DNA from 3 places in the Specibacter sp. BI4 genome. Region 1 is predicted to be linked to each of the others. Evidence: predicted binding sites of a transcription regulator. Region 1 holds the regulator's gene; each other region holds the start of a gene.
The links. Region 1 encodes LexA, which represses DNA repair genes until DNA is damaged. Its sites were predicted from a motif close to TCGAACANNTGTTCGA; they were not measured.

Region 1 (6,972 bases):
CGGGGTCAGCAGAATGGACAGGGCGATGATGAGCCCGGCGTTTGTCGCACTCGTGAGAGTGACGCCGATGGTTTCCAGCGCTATGGTGGCCGCCCGTAGGGTTCCAAGCAGGATGCCGGGAAATGCCGAGTCCCGGAGCCGATTTCTTGGCCGGGCGAAATGCGCCAGCAGCAGGATTGCCGCCGAGGGAACGAAACGAGCGCACATCACCGCAGCCGCGGATGAGGCCACCGCCAGGTCTTGAGTCGCCAGATAGCTTCCGCCCCACAATATTGCCACGATCAGGAGTACGGCGTCGGGGAGCAGTCGACGGGTGGAGGGGGATGCGAAGGACATGCTTTTACCGTACTGACAACCCTCCGTGCAGAACAACAGGCACTATCTTCAATATCCCGTAAGGTGAGCTTCATGGAAGTTCATCATCTTCGAACCTTGCGCGAACTCAGGGACCGCGGCTCCGTCACTGCTGTGGCACAGGCCCTGCACCTTTCTCCGTCTGCGGTGTCCCAGCAACTCGCAGCCCTGCAACGGGGAGTGTCAATTCCCCTCACCGAGCAGCGGGGTCGAGTGCTGATACTCACGCCGGCGGGCGAACGGCTCGCCGATGCCGGAGGTGAAGTGCTGGAAGCCCTCGCACGCGCAGAGAACTCCGTCACAGGGTATCTCCTGGCGCGACAGGAACTCGTTTCAGTCACCGCTTTTCACAGCGCCGGTCTCGCCTGGTTCCCGGAGCTTATCGCCAGAAGCCTCAACGATCCCGACGGGCCGAGGGTGCATTGCAGGGACGAGGACGTATCGGTCAACGAGTTCGTCGATTTGGTGGGCGACCACGACGTCGTGATCGCCCACCGTCCGCTGATGTCCGAACCCTGGCCCGCCCGCAGGGTGCACGCCACGCCTGTGCTGCAGGAACCGATTGACCTGGCCATTCACCGTGACCATCCACTGGCGAAACATGGGACGGTGCGCCTGGCCGATCTAGCGGCAGAAACCTGGGTGGCGGCGCACGAAGGATTTGCCCTCGAACCACTCCTCGTCCAGGCAATGTCTGCAGGCGCGGGCACCCCGATCCAGATTACGCACCGGGTCAATGAGTTCAACATGGTGGCGGCCATTATCGCCGAGACTCGCGCCGTGGGCCTGCTGCCGCGCTACACAGGACTGGCGCCCCACTTTCGGGAGCAGGTAGTGCTGCGCCGGATCGAGGGGCTCGACATTGGCCGGCACATCGAAATCCTGACAAGGCCCGAAGCGCGGGCACGGGTGAGCACGCGCACCGTGATCGAGCGTCTCATCGAGATCGCCGAGGAGACACGCCGCCGCGCAGAAGGAGCGCGCTGACTGCACCCCCGGGCTGGGCCTCATTCCCCGTAAATGCATGTATCCACTGAGTCTGGGGTGCGGCTTAGGCGATGCCGGCAGCGATCGTGCCGGCGCTGTTCTCGCCCGGCCGACAGGGAGCCCGCGTCGGGCTTCATGTCCGTAACGGAACACTCCATGAGGCGTCGTGCCGGCGTTGCATCACAACTGCCGGCTCCAAGCGACTTCGCGTCCGAGCTGGCCGGTTTCGGTAAATAGTTGAACCTGGTGTGTTGAGGCCAGGGCGACCGCAAGAGCATTCGTGTCTGCAGACGTGAACCCGGCTTTCTGCCAGAACGGCCCCGACCTGCGGCTAAACAGCCAGGCCCGGTCGGCGCCGGCTTCGACGACCCGGTCCATGGCAAATTGAGCGAGCCCCAGCCCAATTCCTGTTCCACGCAGTTCCGGAGCGACGGCGACGCTGCGTATGAGCGCATGGTTGCCGTCGTGGCTGCTTTCGTAACCAGTTGACGCGAAAATCCGTCCTGTTGTGGCATCCCGTGAGATCCACAAGTGCACCGACGGTGAATCGAGGCCGCTGAGCGTCAAATCGGCGGTGCGAAGGAACGCCGAGATTTCATCCATGTCGGCGGGGCCCGCGGGCACAAGATTAATCATGGCTCAACGGTATGCGCCCACCAACGGCATCCTGAAATATGTGGGAGATGATGCCACGCAAACAAAAACAAGAGTGAACAGTGCGGCGCCCCGGCCACTTGGCCGGGGCGCCGCACTGTCTGCAGGAGTGGTGCTAGAGACTGCGAAGCACCGAGACAACCTTGCCCATGATGGTTGCGTGGTCGCCGAGGATGGGTTCGTAGCGGGTGTTCTGGGGCAGCAGCCAGGTGTGGCCGTCGCGCTGCCGGAACGTCTTCACTGTCGCCTCGTCTTCGAGGAGGGCAGCAACGATTTCACCGTTGTTGGCCGTGTTTTGTTGGCGCACCACAACCCAGTCACCGTCACAGATGGCTGCGTCAATCATGGAATCGCCCTGAACCCTGAGCATGAACAGTTCACCGCTGCCCACAATCTGCCGGGGCAGCGGCATGATGTCATCGACCGACTGATCGGCCAGGATGGGCCCGCCGGCTGCGATGCGCCCGACCAGCGGGACGAACGCCGTGTCCGAGGAACTGCTGAGTTCGGCAAAGTTCAGGCCGTTTGAACTGCGCAGATTGGAGGGCGAACTGACACCCTCGATCTCAACCTGGCCGCTGTCGAGCACCAGCGGAATGAGGACCTCCATGGCGCGGGGACGTTTGGGGTCGCGGCGCAAATAGCCGTGGCGTTCCAGCTGCGTCAGCTGGTGCGTGACGCTTGACAGGCTCGCAAGCCCCACCGCATCACCAATCTCACGCATGGAGGGCGGGTAGCCCTTGTCGGCGATGGAGCGCTGGATGCACTCAAGGATTTTCTTTTGCCGAACTGTCAGCCCCTTCATTCCGGCGCGGCTGGGCGCCTGGGGGATGCGGTGCGGAGGTTCTGGAAGCGCCATGGTTCCCGGGTCCTTTCGTGGCTGCCCTGAACAATGTCAGTGCCTGCTGGTGGACTGCATCTAGCGGCCAATCCTTGTCTCACAAGTTTAAGCCACAAACGAAGCAATTTCAAACATTTGTTCTATCAGCCCTTGGCAAGTGTCGTCCATAGGTGCTAAAACTGTACTAGTAGCTAATTAGAACATACGTTCTATCGAAGATATAAGGCATGGAAATTTGATCCGACGGATGTTGATGGCCAAGGATCTAGATCCACGGCGAAAGGACCAGAAATCATGAATGCAATGGTTATCTCAGCACCAACCCTGAGCAGCAGGCACACAAACGACTCGGCGGCAGGCGGCACGGGACCGTGGCGCTTTCAGCCGGCCACCGAAGCCGCTGCCGGCGGCAGGGCGTTCAGGCCCGACTCCGCGAAGCCCGAACGGATGCAGTCCGGTTCGGTTACGGCGCCAGTCGGTTCGGTGCCTTTGGGTTCGGCGCAGGCTGGCCCGGGCATGAATGATGGTGGCCGGGCCAGGCTCCAGCTCACCCGCCGCGGCCGTCTGGTGCTCCTTGGCCTCCCCGCCATCCTCACGGCCGCCGTAATGGTCTTTGCCGCCCTGGCCATTGGGCTTGGCTCCATCGCCACCCCGGCCCAGGCCTCCGCCGCGTACGCGGCCGTGGACCTGGCCGACTACGCCGTGTCAGTCACCGTCCTGCCGGGCGACAATCTCTGGAGCATTGCCAGTGCTTCGAACCCGCATGGCGACATTCGTGACGTTGTCAGTGAAATTGTGGCGCTCAATGAGCTGGGCAGCGGAGTCCTGCAGGCCGGCCAGCGCCTGTACGTCCCCCTCCCCAAGTAGCGCCTGTACGTTCCACGCCCCAGATAAAGTCTGGGAGCTGCAGCAGCGCCCGCCGGCTGTGCCGCGAGTGCCCGCACCTGTCGCAAAGATGTCCGCATGGTGTCGCCGTTTCGGCATTTGGTCCGGTCGCCAATTAAGCTTGTGCCATGGATCAGTTTGAACTCTTAGGCCAATTGCCGCTCCGTGACGATCTGCGCGGACAGCACCCATACGGTGCTCCGCAGATTGACGTGCCGGTGCTCCTGAACGTCAATGAAAATACCTTCGGTGTCCCGGCCGACGCCAAGGAAGCCATCCTCACGGCTGTGGCGGCAGAGCTTGACGGCCTGAACCGCTACCCTGACAGGGAATTCACCGTCTTGCGCCAGGAGCTGGCTGCCTACCTGGGTCATGGGCTCGATGAAAACAACCTGTGGGCGGCGAACGGTTCCAATGAAGTTCTGCAGCAGCTGCTGCAGGCATTTGGCGGTCCTGGCCGCACCGTCATGAGCTTCCCTCCCACCTACTCCATGTACCCGCTGCTGGCCAGCGGCACCGGAACCGGTTACATCGCCGGAGTGCGGGCGCCGGACTTCAGCCTGTCCGCCGAATCGGCGGCTGAGCAGGTTCGCGAGCAGGCCCCCAACATCGTTCTTTTGTGCTCACCGAACAACCCCACCGGCACGGCCCTTGGCCTGGACGTTGTGCAGGCCGTTTACGAGGCAGGGGAAGCCTCGCAAGCCATCGTCATCGTGGATGAGGCCTATACTGAGTTCTCCCACGCCGGCACGCCCAGCGCGTTGAACCTGCTCGAGGGCCGCCCCCGCCTGGTCGTCTCACGCACCATGAGCAAGGCGTTTGCCATGGCCGGCGCCCGGCTGGGATACATGGCCGCGGCGCCCGAGGTCGCCGACGCGCTGCGCCTGGTCAGGCTCCCGTACCACCTCTCCGCCATCACCCAGGCGACAGCAGTGGCTGCACTGCGCAATTCAGCGTCCCTGCTGGCCAACGTTGAGCAGATCAAGGTCCAGCGCGACCGCATTGTCGCCGAACTCACGGCGCTGGGGCTGACTCCCGCACCGTCAGACTCCAACTTCGTCTTCTTTGGCGGGCTGGATAACCCCCATGAGGTGTGGGAGGCGCTGCTGGCCCAGGGAGTTCTGATTCGCGACGTCGGCATACCCGGCCACCTGCGCGTCACCGCCGGCACGGAAGCTGAAACCAGCGCGTTCCTGACCGGGCTGCGCACCTTTCTCGCCGGCCAAGGCACGGCTGCCTGACGCCGTCGTGCGTTGAAAAGAGCCCTGGTGCGGGACTGTTTGGGCTTTCCCCTGCCTTTTCTTCTAAACTGGTGTTAATCACCGAGGATCGACCGCGCGCCCAACCCTGCCCTGCACACGGGCGCGGGATGGCGCACACAAATCAAAGGACTGCTGCAATGACTGAGACCACGCCCAGCCAGGGACGAACAGCCCGCTTGGAGCGGGCGACAAGTGAGTCGAGCGTCATGGTTGAAATCAACCTCGACGGGACCGGCACGTCAACCATTGACACGTCGGTGCCGTTCTATGACCACATGCTCACGGCGCTGTCCAAGCACTCCCTGATCGACATGAACATCAAAGCCACCGGCGACACCCACATCGATGCGCACCACACCGTCGAAGACGTTGCGATCTCCCTTGGCGAGGTGCTGAAGGAGGCGCTGGGCAACAAGGCCGGCATCCGCCGCTTCGGCGAGGCCACAGTGCCGCTGGATGAGGCGCTGGCCAACGCCGTCGTCGACCTGTCAGGCCGTCCCTACCTAGTGCACGGCGGCGAGCCCGCAGGCCAGGAATACCACCTTATCGGCGGCCACTTCACGGGTTCCCTGACCCGCCACGTCTTTGAAGCCATCACGCTGCACGCGCAAATCTGCCTGCACATGACGCTCATCGCCGGCCGGGACCCGCACCACATCGTCGAGGCGCAGTTCAAGGCCTTTGCCCGTGCGCTGCGTTCGGCCGTCGAACCTGACCCCCGGGTGACCGGGATTCCATCCACGAAGGGTCTTTTGTGAGCTCCGGAGCGACGGAGAAGCCAGCCCCACCACAGCCCACTGTCACTGTCCTTGACTACGGTTCGGGCAATGTGCGCTCGGCAGTGCGGGCCCTGGAACGTGCCGGTGCGGCTGTGACGCTCAGTGCCAAGGCTGATGACGTCCTCAACGCCGATGGGCTGGTGGTTCCGGGTGTCGGTGCGTTTGGTTCAGTCATGGCCGAACTGAAAAACGTTGACGCCCTGCGGATGATCGGGCGCCGCGTCGCTGGCGGACGTGCTGTCCTGGGCATCTGCGTGGGCATGCAGGTCCTCTTCGACGCCGGTGTCGAGCACGGCGTTCACGAGGAGGGCATGGGGGAGTGGCCCGGAACCGTGGAGCTGCTGCCCGCCGACGTCGTCCCGCACATGGGCTGGAACACCGTCACAGCCGCCGAAGGCTCCATGCTGTTTGAGGGCGTTGAAAGTGAACGCTTCTACTTCGTGCATTCCTATGGGGTGCAGGCCTGGGACTTCGAAGTCCTCCAGCCGAAGATGCGCCCGCCACTGGTGACCTGGTCCGAACACGGTGCACCCTTCATCGCCGCCATTGAAAACGGGCCACTTTGCGCCACGCAGTTCCACCCGGAAAAGTCCGGAGACGCGGGAGCACGGCTGTTGCGCAACTGGGTGCGATCGCTGGCCAAGGCGGACAACTAATGTGGTCGCTGCTGTTGATGGCACTGGCCGGGCTGCTCATCGGCGGGGCCTACACCTTTTACCAACAAAAGTCCGCCCGGTGGATTCCCATCAGTTTCGCCCTGCTGGCTGTCATGTCGCTGGTGGCGGCATATTTATTCACGCTCTAGCTCCACCCGGCAAGCGTGCCGCAGGCCGCGGCCCCGCGGCCACTTCACATCCACAGATCAAATGACGTTGAGGACCCCATGACCACCCCCATTTTGGAATTGCTGCCCGCCGTAGACGTTGCCGACGGACAGGCGGTCCGCCTGGTGCAGGGCGAGGCAGGCTCGGAAACCGGCTACGGCTCGCCCCTTGAAGCGGCCCTGAACTGGCAGAACGACGGCGCCGAATGGGTGCACCTTGTTGACCTCGACGCAGCCTTCGGGCGCGGATCCAATGTGCACCTGCTGCGCGAAATGGTCGCCGCCTTGACAGTCAAGGTCGAGCTCTCCGGCGGCATCCGTGACGACGCCTCCCTGGAGGCTGCCCTGGAACTGGGCGTGGGCCGAGTCAACCTTGGCACTGCGGCA
Region 2 (6,972 bases), 2.1 Mb from region 1:
TCGCCGAGATCCTGGCCAGCACGCTGGAAAACCCCGTCACCGTCACCGGCGGGATCACCTTGGCGGGGAGCAGGCGATGAGCAGCAACACTTTCCTGGGCATGCCTTCGCTGCCTGTCTTTGGCCACGGCAACCTCAATGCCACAGAGCCGTTCCCGCAGGCCGCGCACCGCGAGCTCGGCAATGCGCAGCTGCGCGCCAACCTCGGCCACGCCACCCACACGATCCGGGACAAGCGGCTGAAGGTTGTGGCGGAGTTGCCGGATTGGGAAGACATGCGCGACGCCGGGGCTGCGATCAAGAACGCCACCATGGCGAAGCTGCCCGCCCTGCTGGAAACGTTCGAGGCGAACTTTACCGCCCGCGGCGGCATCATCCACTGGGCCCGCGACGCCCAGGAAGCCAATGAGATTGTCACGGCGCTGATCCGGGAAACCGGGGAGACCGAGGTCGTCAAGGTCAAGTCCATGGCCACCCAGGAGATCGGCCTCAACGAGTATCTGGAAGAGCAGGGCATCGCCGCCTTTGAGACTGACCTGGCCGAGCTGATCGTCCAGCTGGACCATGACAAGCCCAGCCACATCCTGGTCCCGGCCATCCATAAGAACCGCAGCCAGGTCCGCGAGATCTTCCTGCGCGAAATGCCCGTCGTGGACCCGAACCTCACGGACGAGCCAGCCCGCCTGGCCGAGGCCGCCCGCACGCACCTGCGCAAGAAATTCCTGACCGCCAAGGTTGCCGTCTCCGGCGCCAACTTCGGCCTGGCCGACACCGGCACGCTCACAGTGGTGGAATCCGAGGGTAACGGGCGCATGTGCCTGACCCTGCCGGAAACCCTCATCACCGTCATGGGCATCGAAAAGCTGCTGCCCAGCTGGAGCGACCTGGAAGTGTTCATGCAGCTGCTGCCGCGTTCCTCCACGGGGGAGCGGATGAACCCGTACACCTCGCTGTGGACCGGGGTCACCCCCGGAGACGGCCCGCAGAACGTGCACCTGGTCATGCTGGACAACGGCCGCACCGCCGCCCTCGCGGATGAGATGGGCCGCACGGCGCTGAACTGCATCCGCTGCTCGGCGTGCATGAACGTGTGCCCCGTCTACGAACGCACCGGCGGACACGCCTACGGTTCCACCTACCCGGGCCCCATCGGCGCCATCCTCTCCCCGCTCATGACAGGTATCAAGAGCGAGGAAAACAACTCCCTGCCCTACGCCTCCTCACTGTGCGGCGCGTGCTTTGACGCCTGTCCGGTGAAGATCAACATTCCCGAGATCCTGGTGCACTTGCGCGGGGAGGACGTTGATTCCAAACGCGCCAAGGTCAAGGTCCCCTCGCAGATGGACCTGATGATGAAGGGCGCCGAGTGGGCGTTCGCCAGCGGTGCGCACCTGAGCCTGCTGGAAAAGGGACTGCCCCTGGGCAAGCTGGCCGCCGGGCGCGAGAAGGTCATCAAAAAGCTTCCGGGCATCGCCGGCGGCTGGACCCAAAGCAGGGACATCCCCGCACCGCCCACGCAGTCGTTCCGCCACTGGTGGGCCAAGGAACACCAGCCAGGTGCCGCCGTCGTGCCCGGCAGTGCGGAAAACCGCAGCACCGGAAACAGCAGCGAAGGGGAACAGGCATGAGCGCGCGCGAGGACATCATGAACCGGATCAAGGCGGCCCTGCGGGATGCGCCGGAGGCCCCCGTGGTGCCCCGCGAGTACCGCCGCAGCTCGGACATGAGCGAGGAACAGCGGCTCGAGCAGCTCGTGGACCGGCTCGTGGACTACAAGGCGAACGTGTTCGTCACGCCCGCCGACGAGGCCCCCGCCAAGCTGGCCGAACTGCTGGCCGGTGCCGCCTCGATTGTGGTCCCGCACGGCCTGCCGGAGTCCTGGCTTTCCGCCCTTCCGTCCGCCGGGAAGGACGACGCCGGGACTGGCGCAGGAGCGAACAACGCCGGGGTGCTGGCTGTGCATGTTGACGGGCCCGGGCACCGTCTCAGTATCGCCGAACTCGACGCGGTTGACGCCGTTGTGACGGCTGCCGCGGTGGCTGTCTCGGAAACCGGGACGATCATGCTCGATGGCAGCGACGACCAGGGCCGGCGCATCATTTCTCTCGTCCCCGACAGGCACATCTGCTTCCTGAGCACCGACCAAATTGTGGAGCTGCTGCCCGAAGCCATCGCCCGGCTGGAGGCAACCAGGCCCCAAACCTGGATCAGCGGCCCCAGCGCCACAAGCGACATCGAACTCGAACGTGTCGAGGGCGTCCACGGCCCACGCACCCTCGACGTCATCATCCTGACGTAACGGCCGGCGGGGGTTCCCAAACCTGCGGTTGCGGAAAACTGCATCGCATCGCCTCGTTCGGCGCCCCTCCGTCCTGCGCCGGCAGGGCTCGACTGGGTAGCGCCTGAGCAGGCGGCGCCGGGCGGTGCGCCGTTCCGCAGTGCTATGCTGGGTGTTCGAATCTTTGTACTAGGCGGTGGTGACGTGTTTGGTGTGGATCCGGCAGCCCGCAAGCAGCCCAACGAGCCGACCGGGTTCGCCTCGCCCGCACGCGACTACTTCGACGGTGGGATCGACCTCAACCGCCACCTGATCCGCGACCGCACCAGTACCTTCGTCATGCGCGTGTCCGGCGATTCCATGGCCGGTGCGGGCATTGCCGACGGCGACGAAATCATCGTCGACCGGGCGCTTGCTCCGCGTGACGGCTCCGTGGTGGTCGCCGTCGTCGAAGGTGAACTGCTGATCCGCCGCCTCTTGAAGATCGACGGCGTGAGCTCACTCACAACCCAACCAGCCAATGCCCCGTCCCCGGTTTCGGCCGAGGTGGTTGCCTTGAGCGGTGAGGTCTCGGTGTGGGGCGTCGTCACCCGCTGCCTGCACCACGTTTAACTGCATTGTCCCTGCGCCCAAGGGTCTCGTTGCGGGGGTTCACAGCGCCGGGCGTGCATCTAGACTTGCCCAATGCCCTCCACCACAGAATCATTCAGGCCTCGGTCGATGGTTGAAAAACGCTTCGACGCAACCGCCCGGGGGTGTCTGCTGTTGTCTGGCGTGGCCGCCGTGGGTGGAATGTTCGGCTTCTTGTTGGTGTGGGGAGGGATGGTTGCGCCGGGCTGGGTTGTCAGCTCCATTTTTCTCTCAGCCGCGCTGGTGATTGCTGTCATCCGGGCATCCGTGCGCCGGCGGCTGGATCGTGCCGCGGGGGCGAGCCCGCCTCGGAAGCGTTCGGGCTGGTGGGGCGCGCTTGTCGTGGTGACTGTTGTTTGTACGGGTTTTCTTGGATTGGGCGATATAGCCTTTGAGGCACGCTACACAGTTTTGCAGCCCTCCGGGCCAGGCTTCTGCGAAGCTGTCGTGCGGGAAGATTCATTCCTTTTTGCCGGCGGCGGTGAATTGTATGCAGTCGGGTTTGGCGGTATCGGACGCTCAGTCAGTTCTTGGACGGCCGATGACGGCTACCGTCCGATTGACTCCGGTACATATGAATTCAAGTGGACTGCCGAGGGTGCGCTCCTGATGGTGCGCGGCAACGGTCACGACCCTGTCTGGCCTGTATTCCATGACTTTGACTGCCGTTAGATGAGGCTCTGGGCAGACGACTGAATCGGCGTAGCTAAGGTTTGTGGAAGGTATAAGTAACTGTAGAGGAACGCCTGTGACGAACTCTTTCACCGCCATCCGTTACGTCGTCTTCCGCCGTGGTGGCTCGGTGTTGTTGCCGATGCGTCCGCAGCTGCCGTCAACATGAGCTCAGCAGTGTCTGCAGAAGTGATTCCGGCTTTGCCGGCCCGGGCCTGTCTGGTGGTTAAACAGCCATGCTCGTTCGGCGCCTGACTGCCGCACGGCCGCGCGAGGCCCCGTCAGTAGAATGTCAACATGATTCTGCCGAAGGTCCGTGACCCGCGCTTTGTGACGATCCGGCGGGGTGGCAGCCTGACCGATGAGGATCACCAGCTTCTGGCGCTGTGGGCGGCATCGTGCGCGGAGCACGTTCTCACCTTATTTGAGGTGGCTCAACCGAAAGACCCCCGGCCCCGTCAGGCGATCGAGCATGCCCGTGCTTGGGTGCGTGGTGAGGTCAAGATGATGGAGGCTCGCGCGGCGGGCGGACATGCAATGGGCGCGGCCAGGGACCTGCGGGGAGCTGCCCGGTTTGCCGCCTACGCTGCGGGCCAGGCCGGGGCCGTCGCGCACGTCGCAGCCCACGAACTGGGTGCTGCCGCCTATGCAATCAAAGCCGTGCGAGCAGCAGCCCCTGATGCCCGGGCTGACGACGCAGGACGAGCCGAGTGCGAGTGGCAGCGTGACCAGCTTTCGCAAGCGATTCGTGAGCTCGTAATTGACGACCAGCGGTTGCGCAACGACATTTGCTGGTCGGTATTTGACAACTGAACGCAGGCCGAGCGCCAACGCACCTTGCCTGGAGCCTACGCTGCGGGCAGGCGGCGGATTCCACCGGAAGGGGACTACGCGATGGGAGTCTAGGCGAATATTTCCTGTTCAATCCTTGCAAGTGCAGCGGGTTCAGCAGCGATTTCAACGGTTCCGCCAGGCAAAATGAACGTCTGGATCAGCAGGCTGGACGGCAGTGGGTTGGACTTGTCGTTAGTGGCTTGCCGGGGATCCTCGGTTGCAGCGACGACGTCGAATTTTGTGGGGTTGCCCAGCGCGACATCGGTCCCGGACATGGCTTCTTGGAAGACGAGCTGTCCTATGTGACAGCTTGCAGTCCCGCCGGCCCACAAGTCACCCAATGTCCCCGGCCGCGAGCCAGGGTGGCGGATGTACGCGAAGATGCCCTGTTTCTCCAGGGACATCCTTTGCTTTCGGTCGTTTCTCACCACGAGGTACAGGAGGCCGGCACCAAACAAGGCGTTGACGAGCGTTCGGGCCGTTGCGTCGGGCCAAGAGGTTCCGATGGCCAGGAGAACCCAAAATTGGGCCACTGCCAAAAGGGCAAGGCCAGACAGAAACACTCCCACCCGGTGCTGCCGGAGCCAGTCCTTCATTCCAGGGCCTTCCTTGTCTTACGAGGTCGCCAACGGTTTCGCCGGGCCGTTCACCCATTAGGGTCTGGACCAAAATCAAGGACCGTTCCATTCAGCCCACTTCAAGCCCACCCGACGGGTGCGTCCCGTGGCACCTTCCTGACCGCGCCCCCGTCGCCGGAGAAGGGAGGCGCAGCAATACTTGTCATTTGTCATGACCAGAGCGAATCAATGCGCCAGTCATTCCCTTCGCGGAGGTAGCGGAGGGGTTGGTGGTTGCGGCCTGCGTCGCCCTGCCAGAATTCAATCGCCACGGGCACCACTGTCCATACAGACCAGTGTGGCGACACGAGGTGTGCATTGGATTCCAGGGCGGCGACAGCCTCTGCAAGCAGTGCCGCATGGGCGGCTTCGCTCTCGAGAATGGAGCTTTGCCGGCCAGCGGACCCCAATAAAAAGTGAGGGCGCACTGTGGATTGCCGCGCAGTTGGTTTCCCTTGGCTGACTCGTCGCCGGTGGCGATCAAGAAACCACATTCGTCGGTCACGTCCTTGACGATCAGCACCCGTGCATCCGGCATCCCGCCGGCATCGACGGTTGAAAGCGTGGCTGCGTGGGGTTCTGGCACCTGAGCGTCAATTGCGTACCGCAGCCAGTCCAGAAACAGCCCGCGCGGATTCGCCGGAGCCGATTGCACGTCGAAGTCCGGGGCCCGCCCGACAATCGAGGGAAGTGAACGAAGCTCGTCCCGCAGGGCCAGGCCGTCCCCGTTTCGAGCACAAGAACCGGGGGAAACGGTGGCGGGGCCCGGAAGGCCCTCATCAGGGACCGCCATGTTCATCCAACCGCCTGCCGGGCGGCAAGGAGATCCACGTAGGCTCCGTCGACCAGGGCAGGAGTTCCGACGCCCAACTCGGTCATCAGCCTGTTCGCTTCCAGGACCGCGTCTTCTTTCGTCAGGCCGTCACCGATCGGGAGCTCCAACTCCAGGAAATCGCCGAGGCCGTCAACACGGTCAAGATGGATGCGTGCATGACCCAGGCGGAGGACGGTGCGATGTTTGCGCACCCGACCGGTTTCACCATAGGCCAGTGCCAAGACAGACCTAAGTGTGTCCGGGGACGGCGTGCTTGAATACTCGTAGTGTGAAGGCTTGGGGCCCAGTTCATCCGCCCTGCGGTAGTGGATCAATACACCGCGGCCGCCGTCCACGACCCGAAGCTTCAGCCGTCCGTTGTCGCAGGCAAAGAACGTGTCGTCCTGCAGCTCGATATCGGGGCCCTCGTCCGCCAACCTTGCAATGACCGGCAGCAGTGCCTCGAGATTGTCCAAACGCGCCTTGATCTCCATGTTTTCTGGCATGACACAACTCAACCATGGAACGATTCCGAGTGCGCAGCTTTCTTCGGTCCTGAAATCGCATTGGTGCCGTAAAAGTGGCAGGGTTGGGTTCCTGCCAAAATGTCGAACAAATGTTCGGATCGTGAAAGAATGAAGCCATGAGCAACAACCGCATTGCCCTGGTGGACGTGAACAATTTTTATGTCTCCTGCGAGCGGGTCTTTGACCCCAAGCTGGAAGGCCGACCCGTCGTCGTGCTTTCCAATAATGACGGCTGTGTGGTGGCGCGTTCGGCGGAGGCGAAGGAACTTGGCATCGCCACCGGGACGCCATGGTTCCAGCTCCAATCGCAGGCCAGGGACTGGGGGCTGGTGGCGCGCTCCAGCAACTATGAACTGTACGGGGACTTGAGTGCCCGGGTCATGGAAGTGGTGGGCCGCTTTGGTACGTGGCAGGAGGTGTACTCCATCGATGAATCGTTCGTGGGGCTCGTGGGGGACCCCGCACAGCTGCAGGCAGCCGCGCGCGACATCCGGGCTGCCGTAATGCGCCACGTGGGCGTGCCCGTCTGCGTTGGTGTGGCCGCGACGAAGACGCAGGCCAAATTTGCCAACAGGATCGCCAAGCAGAACCCGGCGCTGGG
Region 3 (6,972 bases), 610 kb from region 1:
GATGTTCACGGGACATGAGATCGTCAAGGCCTTCGGCCAACAGGACGCAGCCATTGAAAAGTTCAGGGAGTCCAATGACTACCTGTACGAATCAAGCGCCAAGGCGCAGTTCATCTCCGGCATCATCATGCCAGGCACCAACTTTGTCGCCAACCTCAACTATGTGGTGGTTGCGGTGCTGGGCGGCATCCAGGTGGCCCAGGGTGCCCTGACGATTGGCAGCGTCCAGGCGTTCATCCAGTATTCCCGCCAGTTCAGCCAGCCCATGGCCCAGCTGGCCGGCATGATCAACCTGCTGCAGTCCGGCGTGGCATCGGCCGAGCGCGTCTTTGAGCTCCTGGATGCCCGGGAGCAAACCCCTGACCACAGCCCTGCCGCCCGGCTCGGGGAACCAGCCGGACGGGTCGTGTTTGACCACGTCAACTTTGGCTACAGTCCCGGGGAGCCCCTGATCAAGGACTTGTCACTTGTGGCGGAGCCCGGCGAAACGGTCGCCATCGTGGGCCCCACGGGTGCGGGCAAGACGACGCTGGTGAACCTGCTCATGCGGTTCTACGAGATTGACTCCGGCACCATCACCGTGGATGGCGTCAACACCGCGCACCTGACCCGCGAAGACCTGCGCAGCCAATTCGGCATGGTCCTCCAGGATGCCTGGCTCTTCGGGGGCACAATCAGGGACAACCTGGCCTATGGCCGGCTGGGGGCCAGCGAGGCAGACATCGTCGAGGCCGCCGAAGCCACGCATGTCGACCACTTTGTGCGTTCGCTCCCTGACGGCTATGACACCGTCCTGACTGACGACGGCGGCGGGCTGAGCCAGGGGCAGCGCCAGCTCATGACCATTGCCAGGGCCTGGATCGCAAACCCGGGCATCTTGATCCTGGATGAAGCCACCAGCTCGGTGGACACACGCACGGAGGTGATGATCCGGCAGGCCATGAACAGGCTGCGAGCCAACCGGACTAGCTTTGTCATTGCCCACAGGCTCTCAACCATCCGGGACGCGGACTTGATCCTCGTCATGAACCACGGCCGGATCATTGAACAAGGCAGCCACGCTGAGCTGTTGGCCCGCCAAGGTTTCTACTACGATCTGTACATGAGCCAATTCGGGGATCCGATGGTGGAAGAGGTGGGTCAGGCATGAATGCCATGGATATATTGATGCGCCGCTGGCATCTCGATACGGAGTCGACGGTGCCGCCTTTCGAACAGGTCAGGTTGCGGGTGCTGGATCTGGCCTCGTCCGGTGAACTGGCTGTTGGCACCAAGCTGCCCTCGGTCCGGGCGCTGGCAACAGACCTCGGCGTGGCCGCAAATACAGTGGCCCGGGCCTACCGCGAACTTGAACAGGCCGGCATCGTGGTGACCGCCGGCCGCAGCGGCACGGCCATCGCCTCGGGAGGGGACAAGATTGCCGCCCAGGTGGCCGCCGCGGCGGACTCCTTCGCCGCCGTCGTGCGTGAACTTGGTGTGCCCCAGACGCAGGCCCTGCGCATTGTCACGGCAGCCCTTGAACGTAATTGACGCCATCCACAGTCAGCACCCTTAGGGCACACGTTCGAACGAACTTTCGATTATACTAGCGAATGAATGCAACGCACGGCGGACTTGCGGCCGTGCCAGTGCCACGCCGCGGACGGCCATTGATGATCCGCCGGCGGTGTGGCAGCCAGTGATGTGAAGGAAACAATGGCCCAGTCTGTAACCCCTGAAATTGTCCAACGCCCCGATCTGTCGCGGCTGGTTGTCAAGGGCGCCCGCGAGCACAACTTGCGCAACGTCGATCTTGACCTGCCCCGCGACGCCATGATTGTGTTCACCGGCCTGTCGGGCTCGGGCAAGTCCTCCTTGGCCTTCGACACCATCTTTGCCGAGGGCCAGCGCCGCTACGTCGAGTCTCTGTCGGCCTATGCCCGGCAGTTCCTTGGCCAGGTCGACAAGCCCGATGTTGACTTCATCGAGGGCCTGTCGCCGGCGGTGTCCATCGACCAAAAGTCGACGTCGAAGAACCCGCGCTCAACCGTGGGCACCATCACCGAAATTTACGACTACATGCGCCTGCTGTGGGCGCGCGTGGGCACGCCGCACTGTCCCGTGTGCGGGGAGCCCATCGCCAAGCAGACGCCGCAGCAGATCGTTGACCAGCTGCTGGAAATGCCGGAAGGCACCCGCTTCCAGGTCCTGGCACCCGTGGTGCGGGACCGCAAGGGCGAATTTGTCGAGCTGTTCAAGGAACTCACGGCCAAGGGCTACTCCCGCGCCAAGGTCGACGGCGAACAGGTCCAGCTGTCGGATCCGCCCAAGCTGAAGAAGACGTTCAAGCACACGATCGAGGTTGTTGTTGACCGCCTCGTGGTCAAGGACGGCATCCAGCAGCGCCTCACCGACTCGGTGGAAACCGCGCTGGGCCTGGCCGACGGCCGCATCCTGGCCGAATTGGTTGACCTGGAGACCGACGATCCGGGCCGCATCCGTTCCTTCTCGGAGAACCTCGCCTGCCCCAACGAGCACCCGCTGGCCATCGACGAGATCGAGCCGAGGTCATTTTCCTTCAACAACCCGTTCGGCGCCTGCACCGCTTGCAGCGGCATCGGCAGCAAACTTGAGGTAGACGAGGAGCTCGTCGTCCCCAACCCGTTCCTGTCCCTGCGTGAGGGCGCCATTGCCCCGTGGTCGCTGGGCACGGCGACCACGGAGTACTGGAACAGGCTGCTGGAGGGGCTTTCCGCGGACCTGGACTTCAGGCTGGAAACCCCGTGGAACAAGCTGGACACCGACGCCCGAACGGCCATCCTGTACGGCAAGGACCACAAGGTCGTGGTGCAGTACAAGAACCGCTTTGGCCGCGAACGCAAATACAGCACCGGTTTTGAGGGTGCCGTCCAGTACATCCAGCGCAAGCACATGGAAACCGAGTCGGACTCGGCCCGTGACCGGTACGAAGAGTACATGCGCCAGATTCCCTGCCCCGCCTGCGGCGGTGCACGCCTGAACCCGGCATCACTGTCGGTGCTGATCAACGGCAAATCCATTGCCGAGGTCTGTGCGCTGTCAATGCGCGACTGCTTTGAGTTTCTCTCCAACCTGGTGCTGACCGGCCGCGAGGCCCAGATCGCCAGCCAGGTCCTGAAGGAGATCCAGGCGAGGTTGAAGTTCCTTTTGGACGTCGGCCTGGAATACCTCAACCTTGAGCGGGCCTCGGCCACGCTCTCGGGCGGCGAGGCCCAGCGCATCCGCCTGGCAACCCAGATTGGTTCGGGCCTGGTGGGCGTGCTGTACGTCCTGGACGAGCCGTCCATCGGCCTGCACCAGCGCGACAACCGCCGCCTGATCGGGACGCTGACCCGGCTGCGCGACCTGGGCAACACCTTGATAGTGGTTGAGCACGACGAGGACACCATCAAGGAAGCCGACTGGATCGTTGACATCGGCCCCGGTGCCGGTGAGCATGGCGGCGAAGTCGTGCACTCAGGCTCCCTGCCCGGGCTGCTGGCCAACACCCGCTCGCTGACCGGCGACTACCTGTCGGGCCGCAAGAGCATCGCCCTGCCCGCCAAGCGCCGCAAGTACGACAAAAAGCGTGAGCTCGTCGTCGTCGGGGCCAGGGAAAACAACCTGCTCAACATTGATGTGAAGTTCCCGTTGGGGGTCCTGACAGCCGTCACCGGTGTCAGCGGCTCCGGCAAGTCGACACTTGTCAACGAGATCCTGTACAAGGTTCTCGCCAACAAGCTCAACGGGGCCAAGCAGGTCGCCGGGCGCCACCTGCGCGTTGACGGCCTGGAGCACCTCGACAAGGTGGTCCACGTTGACCAGAGCCCGATCGGCCGCACTCCGCGCTCCAACCCGGCCACGTACACGGGCGTCTTTGACAACATCCGCAAGCTCTTCGCGGAGACGAATGAGTCGAAGATGCGCGGCTACCAGCCGGGCCGCTTCTCCTTCAACGTCAAGGGCGGGCGCTGCGAGGCGTGCACAGGCGACGGCACACTGAAGATCGAGATGAACTTCCTGCCTGACGTGTACGTGCCCTGCGAGGTGTGCCACGGCGCCCGCTACAACCGCGAAACCCTTGAGGTGCACTACAAGGGGAAGTCCATTGCCGACGTCCTGAACATGCCCATCGAGGAAGGTGCCGACTTCTTCGCCGCCTTCACGCCGATTGCCCGGCACCTGCGCACGCTGGTCGACGTCGGACTTGGCTACGTCAGGCTGGGGCAGGCCTCAACGACGCTTTCAGGCGGCGAGGCGCAGCGCGTGAAGCTTGCCGCCGAACTGCAGAAGCGTTCCAACGGCCGCAGCATCTACGTGCTCGACGAGCCGACCACCGGCCTGCACTTTGAGGACATCCGCAAGCTGCTGCTCGTGCTTCAGGGGCTTGTCGAGAAGGGCAACACCGTCATCGTGATTGAACACAACCTCGACGTGATCAAGAGCGCCGACTGGGTTGTTGACCTGGGCCCGGACGGCGGCACCGGCGGCGGCCGCGTGATCGCCACCGGCACCCCGGAAAAGGTCGCCAAGAGCGGCGAGAGCTACACGGCCGACTTCCTGCGTGAGGTGCTGGCCCCGTGACAGCCCCCCCCCGCTAAAGCCTCCAGCGCCCCTCCCCAAGATCCAGTGTGCAGTTGTTGGACGAAAAACGCCCCGGAAAGCGACCTCCCGGCCAACAACAGCAAACTGGATCCGGGACTGGGATGCAGGGTGGCAGCACCCTGCCAGGGTGCGGAAATATGCCTCTCGCAGCATGGATGAGTGGGGGTTGGGGCAGGCCGTGAGAAACTATGGACGTGACTACTGCCCCTGCCCTCATTTCCGACGGTCCCCGTACCGCTGTCCTCTTCGACCTGGACGGGACTCTTGTTGACCCGGCAGGCGGCATCACCGGCGGCATTGAACATGCCTTGGGCGCAATGGGGTTGCCCATCCCCGCCGACGAGGTCCTCAACGCCATGATCGGCCCGAAGCTCGCCGACGGGCTGGTCAGCATTATCGGCGTTCCGCCGGCCAAGGTGGACGGCGTCATCGCAGCCTACAGGCAGTGGTACGGCGAGCAGGGCATGGCGATGTCAGTTGTCTATCCGGGCGTCAGAGAGCTGCTTGTGCAGCTCAAGTCCGACGGCGTCCCGCTGGCCGTGGCGACGCAAAAGCCCGAGCCGCTGGCCAAGAAGCTGCTGGCCCACCACGGCCTGGCCGAGCTGTTCCAGGTGATCCGCGGCTCCCACGCCGACGAGACACTCATGCCCGGCGACCCCGGCTACCGCCCGGGCAAGGCCGAAATCATCGCCGCCGCACTGTCCGCCCTGGCATCACTTTCCAGCGGGGCTCCAGCCACCACTGCCGCAGCCCCTGCCGGCGACGCACCCGCACCTTTGGGCGCCATCATGGTGGGGGACCGGCACCAGGACGTCCTCGGCGCCCGCAGCAACGGCCTCGGCTGCATCGGGGTCTCCTGGGGATTCGCCGCTGAAGGCGAGTTGGCGGCGGCGGGAGTTGCCGCCGTCGTGCATACAGCCGGCGAGCTTGCCGCCGAACTGGCCAAAACTGACGGAGCGGCCGGCCCCCAGGCATCCGCCATGGCAACAGCTGTCCACGCACGCCTTACTGGCGAGCCCGGAGAGGCAGCCCGTGGCGCTCTATGACCTGACCCGGGTGCTCACCCGCGGCACCATCGGCGCCCTGTGCAGGCCCACCGTAGAGGGCCTCGAGAACGTTCCGACGGACGGGCCGTTCATCGTGGCGCCCAACCACCTGTCGTTCTTTGACTCGGTGATTGTGCAGGCGCTGACACCCCGGCCCGTTTCGTTCTTTGCCAAGGCGGAGTATTTCACCGGCAAGGGCGTCAAGGGCAAGCTGATGAAAACGTTTTTCGAGTCGGTGCATTCGATTCCTGTGGAGCGGGGTGAACAGGCAGCCAGTGTGCAGGCGCTGAAGACGCTGCTTGAAATCCTGGGCCGCGGCGAGGCCGTCGGCATTTACCCTGAAGGCACCCGTTCCCGCGACGGCATTCTCTACCGGGGACGGACCGGTGTTGGCTGGCTGGCCCTCACGACAGGGGCGCCCGTGGTCCCCGTCGGCATGATCGGCACCGAAAAGCTGCAGCCTGCCGGCAAGAAAACATTCACACCGGCAAACTTCACCATGCGTTTTGGCAAGCCGCTGTACTTTGACAAGACCGGACCTGACCATTCGCTCCCGGCCAGGCGGCACGCCACCGACACGATCATGGATGCGATCGCCGAACTGACGGGTCAGGAACGCAGCAGCAAATACAACCAAAGCCCCAGCATCGAATAGTCCCCGCCTGCGAGCACCGTCCTCCGCACCTGCGGGCCGAGCCTAGAATGGAATAGTGGCAGATCCAGCAAGTTACCGGCCCAAGCCGGGTGAAATTCCCACGGACCCGGGCGTTTACCGCTTCCGTGACGAACATGGGCGCATCATCTATGTGGGCAAGGCGAAGAATCTCCGCTCCCGCCTGAACTCATATTTCGCCAACCCCGCAACACTGCTGCCTAAAACCCACGCGATGGTCCACCACGCGGCGAGTGTGCAGTGGACGATTGTCGGCAGCGAGCTTGAGGCACTGCAGCTGGAATACACGTGGATCAAGGAATTCGCGCCCCGGTACAACCTCGCCTTCAGGGACGATAAAAGTTACCCGTACCTTGCCGTCTCCATGAGCGAGAAGTTCCCGCGGGTGCAGGTCATGCGGGGGGAGCGGCGCAAGGGGACCAAGTACTTTGGGCCGTACACGGCCGGCGCGATCCGGGAAACCATGGACACCTTGCTGCGGGTGTTTCCCGTGCGGAGCTGCAGCGTGGGCGTGCTGCGGCGCGCCGAACGCAGCGGCCGTCCCTGCCTGCTTGGCTACATCGACAAGTGTGCTGCCCCGTGCGTGGGACGTGTCAGCGTCGAGGAACACAAGGCCCTTGCCCAGGATTTTTGCGACTTCATGGGCGGCGA

Region 2: a site for LexA is predicted at 2,454-2,469, ahead of AC1L6K_RS06585 (LexA family protein). Genes of this name have one in related genera too.
Region 3: a site for LexA is predicted at 1,565-1,580, ahead of uvrA (excinuclease ABC subunit UvrA). Genes of this name have one in related genera too.

Annotation. Positions count from the first base shown of each region.
Region 1 is NZ_CM155265.1:3,450,768-3,457,739, reverse strand. It holds gene AC1L6K_RS15830 (DMT family transporter) at 1-336, opposite strand, end outside; gene AC1L6K_RS15825 (LysR family transcriptional regulator) at 409-1,341, shown strand; gene AC1L6K_RS15820 (GNAT family N-acetyltransferase) at 1,522-1,977, opposite strand; gene lexA (transcriptional repressor LexA) at 2,111-2,854, opposite strand; gene AC1L6K_RS15810 (LysM peptidoglycan-binding domain-containing protein) at 3,131-3,703, shown strand; gene AC1L6K_RS15805 (histidinol-phosphate transaminase) at 3,850-4,962, shown strand; gene hisB (imidazoleglycerol-phosphate dehydratase HisB) at 5,121-5,741, shown strand; gene hisH (imidazole glycerol phosphate synthase subunit HisH) at 5,738-6,418, shown strand; gene AC1L6K_RS15790 (hypothetical protein) at 6,418-6,567, shown strand; gene priA (bifunctional 1-(5-phosphoribosyl)-5-((5-phosphoribosylamino)methylideneamino)imidazole-4-carboxamide isomerase/phosphoribosylanthranilate isomerase PriA) at 6,646-6,972, shown strand, end outside.
Region 2 is NZ_CM155265.1:1,400,494-1,407,465, forward strand. It holds gene AC1L6K_RS06570 ((Fe-S)-binding protein) at 1-80, shown strand, start outside; gene AC1L6K_RS06575 (LutB/LldF family L-lactate oxidation iron-sulfur protein) at 77-1,627, shown strand; gene AC1L6K_RS06580 (LutC/YkgG family protein) at 1,624-2,298, shown strand; gene AC1L6K_RS06585 (LexA family protein) at 2,482-2,889, shown strand; gene AC1L6K_RS06590 (hypothetical protein) at 2,962-3,579, shown strand; gene AC1L6K_RS06595 (putative immunity protein) at 3,877-4,392, shown strand; gene AC1L6K_RS06600 (hypothetical protein) at 4,482-5,009, opposite strand; gene AC1L6K_RS06605 (pyridoxamine 5'-phosphate oxidase family protein) at 5,194-5,829, opposite strand; gene AC1L6K_RS06610 (class IV adenylate cyclase) at 5,826-6,350, opposite strand; gene AC1L6K_RS06615 (Y-family DNA polymerase) at 6,488-6,972, shown strand, end outside.
Region 3 is NZ_CM155265.1:2,840,996-2,847,967, reverse strand. It holds gene AC1L6K_RS13105 (ABC transporter ATP-binding protein) at 1-1,150, shown strand, start outside; gene AC1L6K_RS13100 (GntR family transcriptional regulator) at 1,147-1,530, shown strand; gene uvrA (excinuclease ABC subunit UvrA) at 1,696-4,581, shown strand; gene AC1L6K_RS13090 (HAD hydrolase-like protein) at 4,791-5,648, shown strand; gene AC1L6K_RS13085 (lysophospholipid acyltransferase family protein) at 5,635-6,303, shown strand; gene uvrC (excinuclease ABC subunit UvrC) at 6,359-6,972, shown strand, end outside.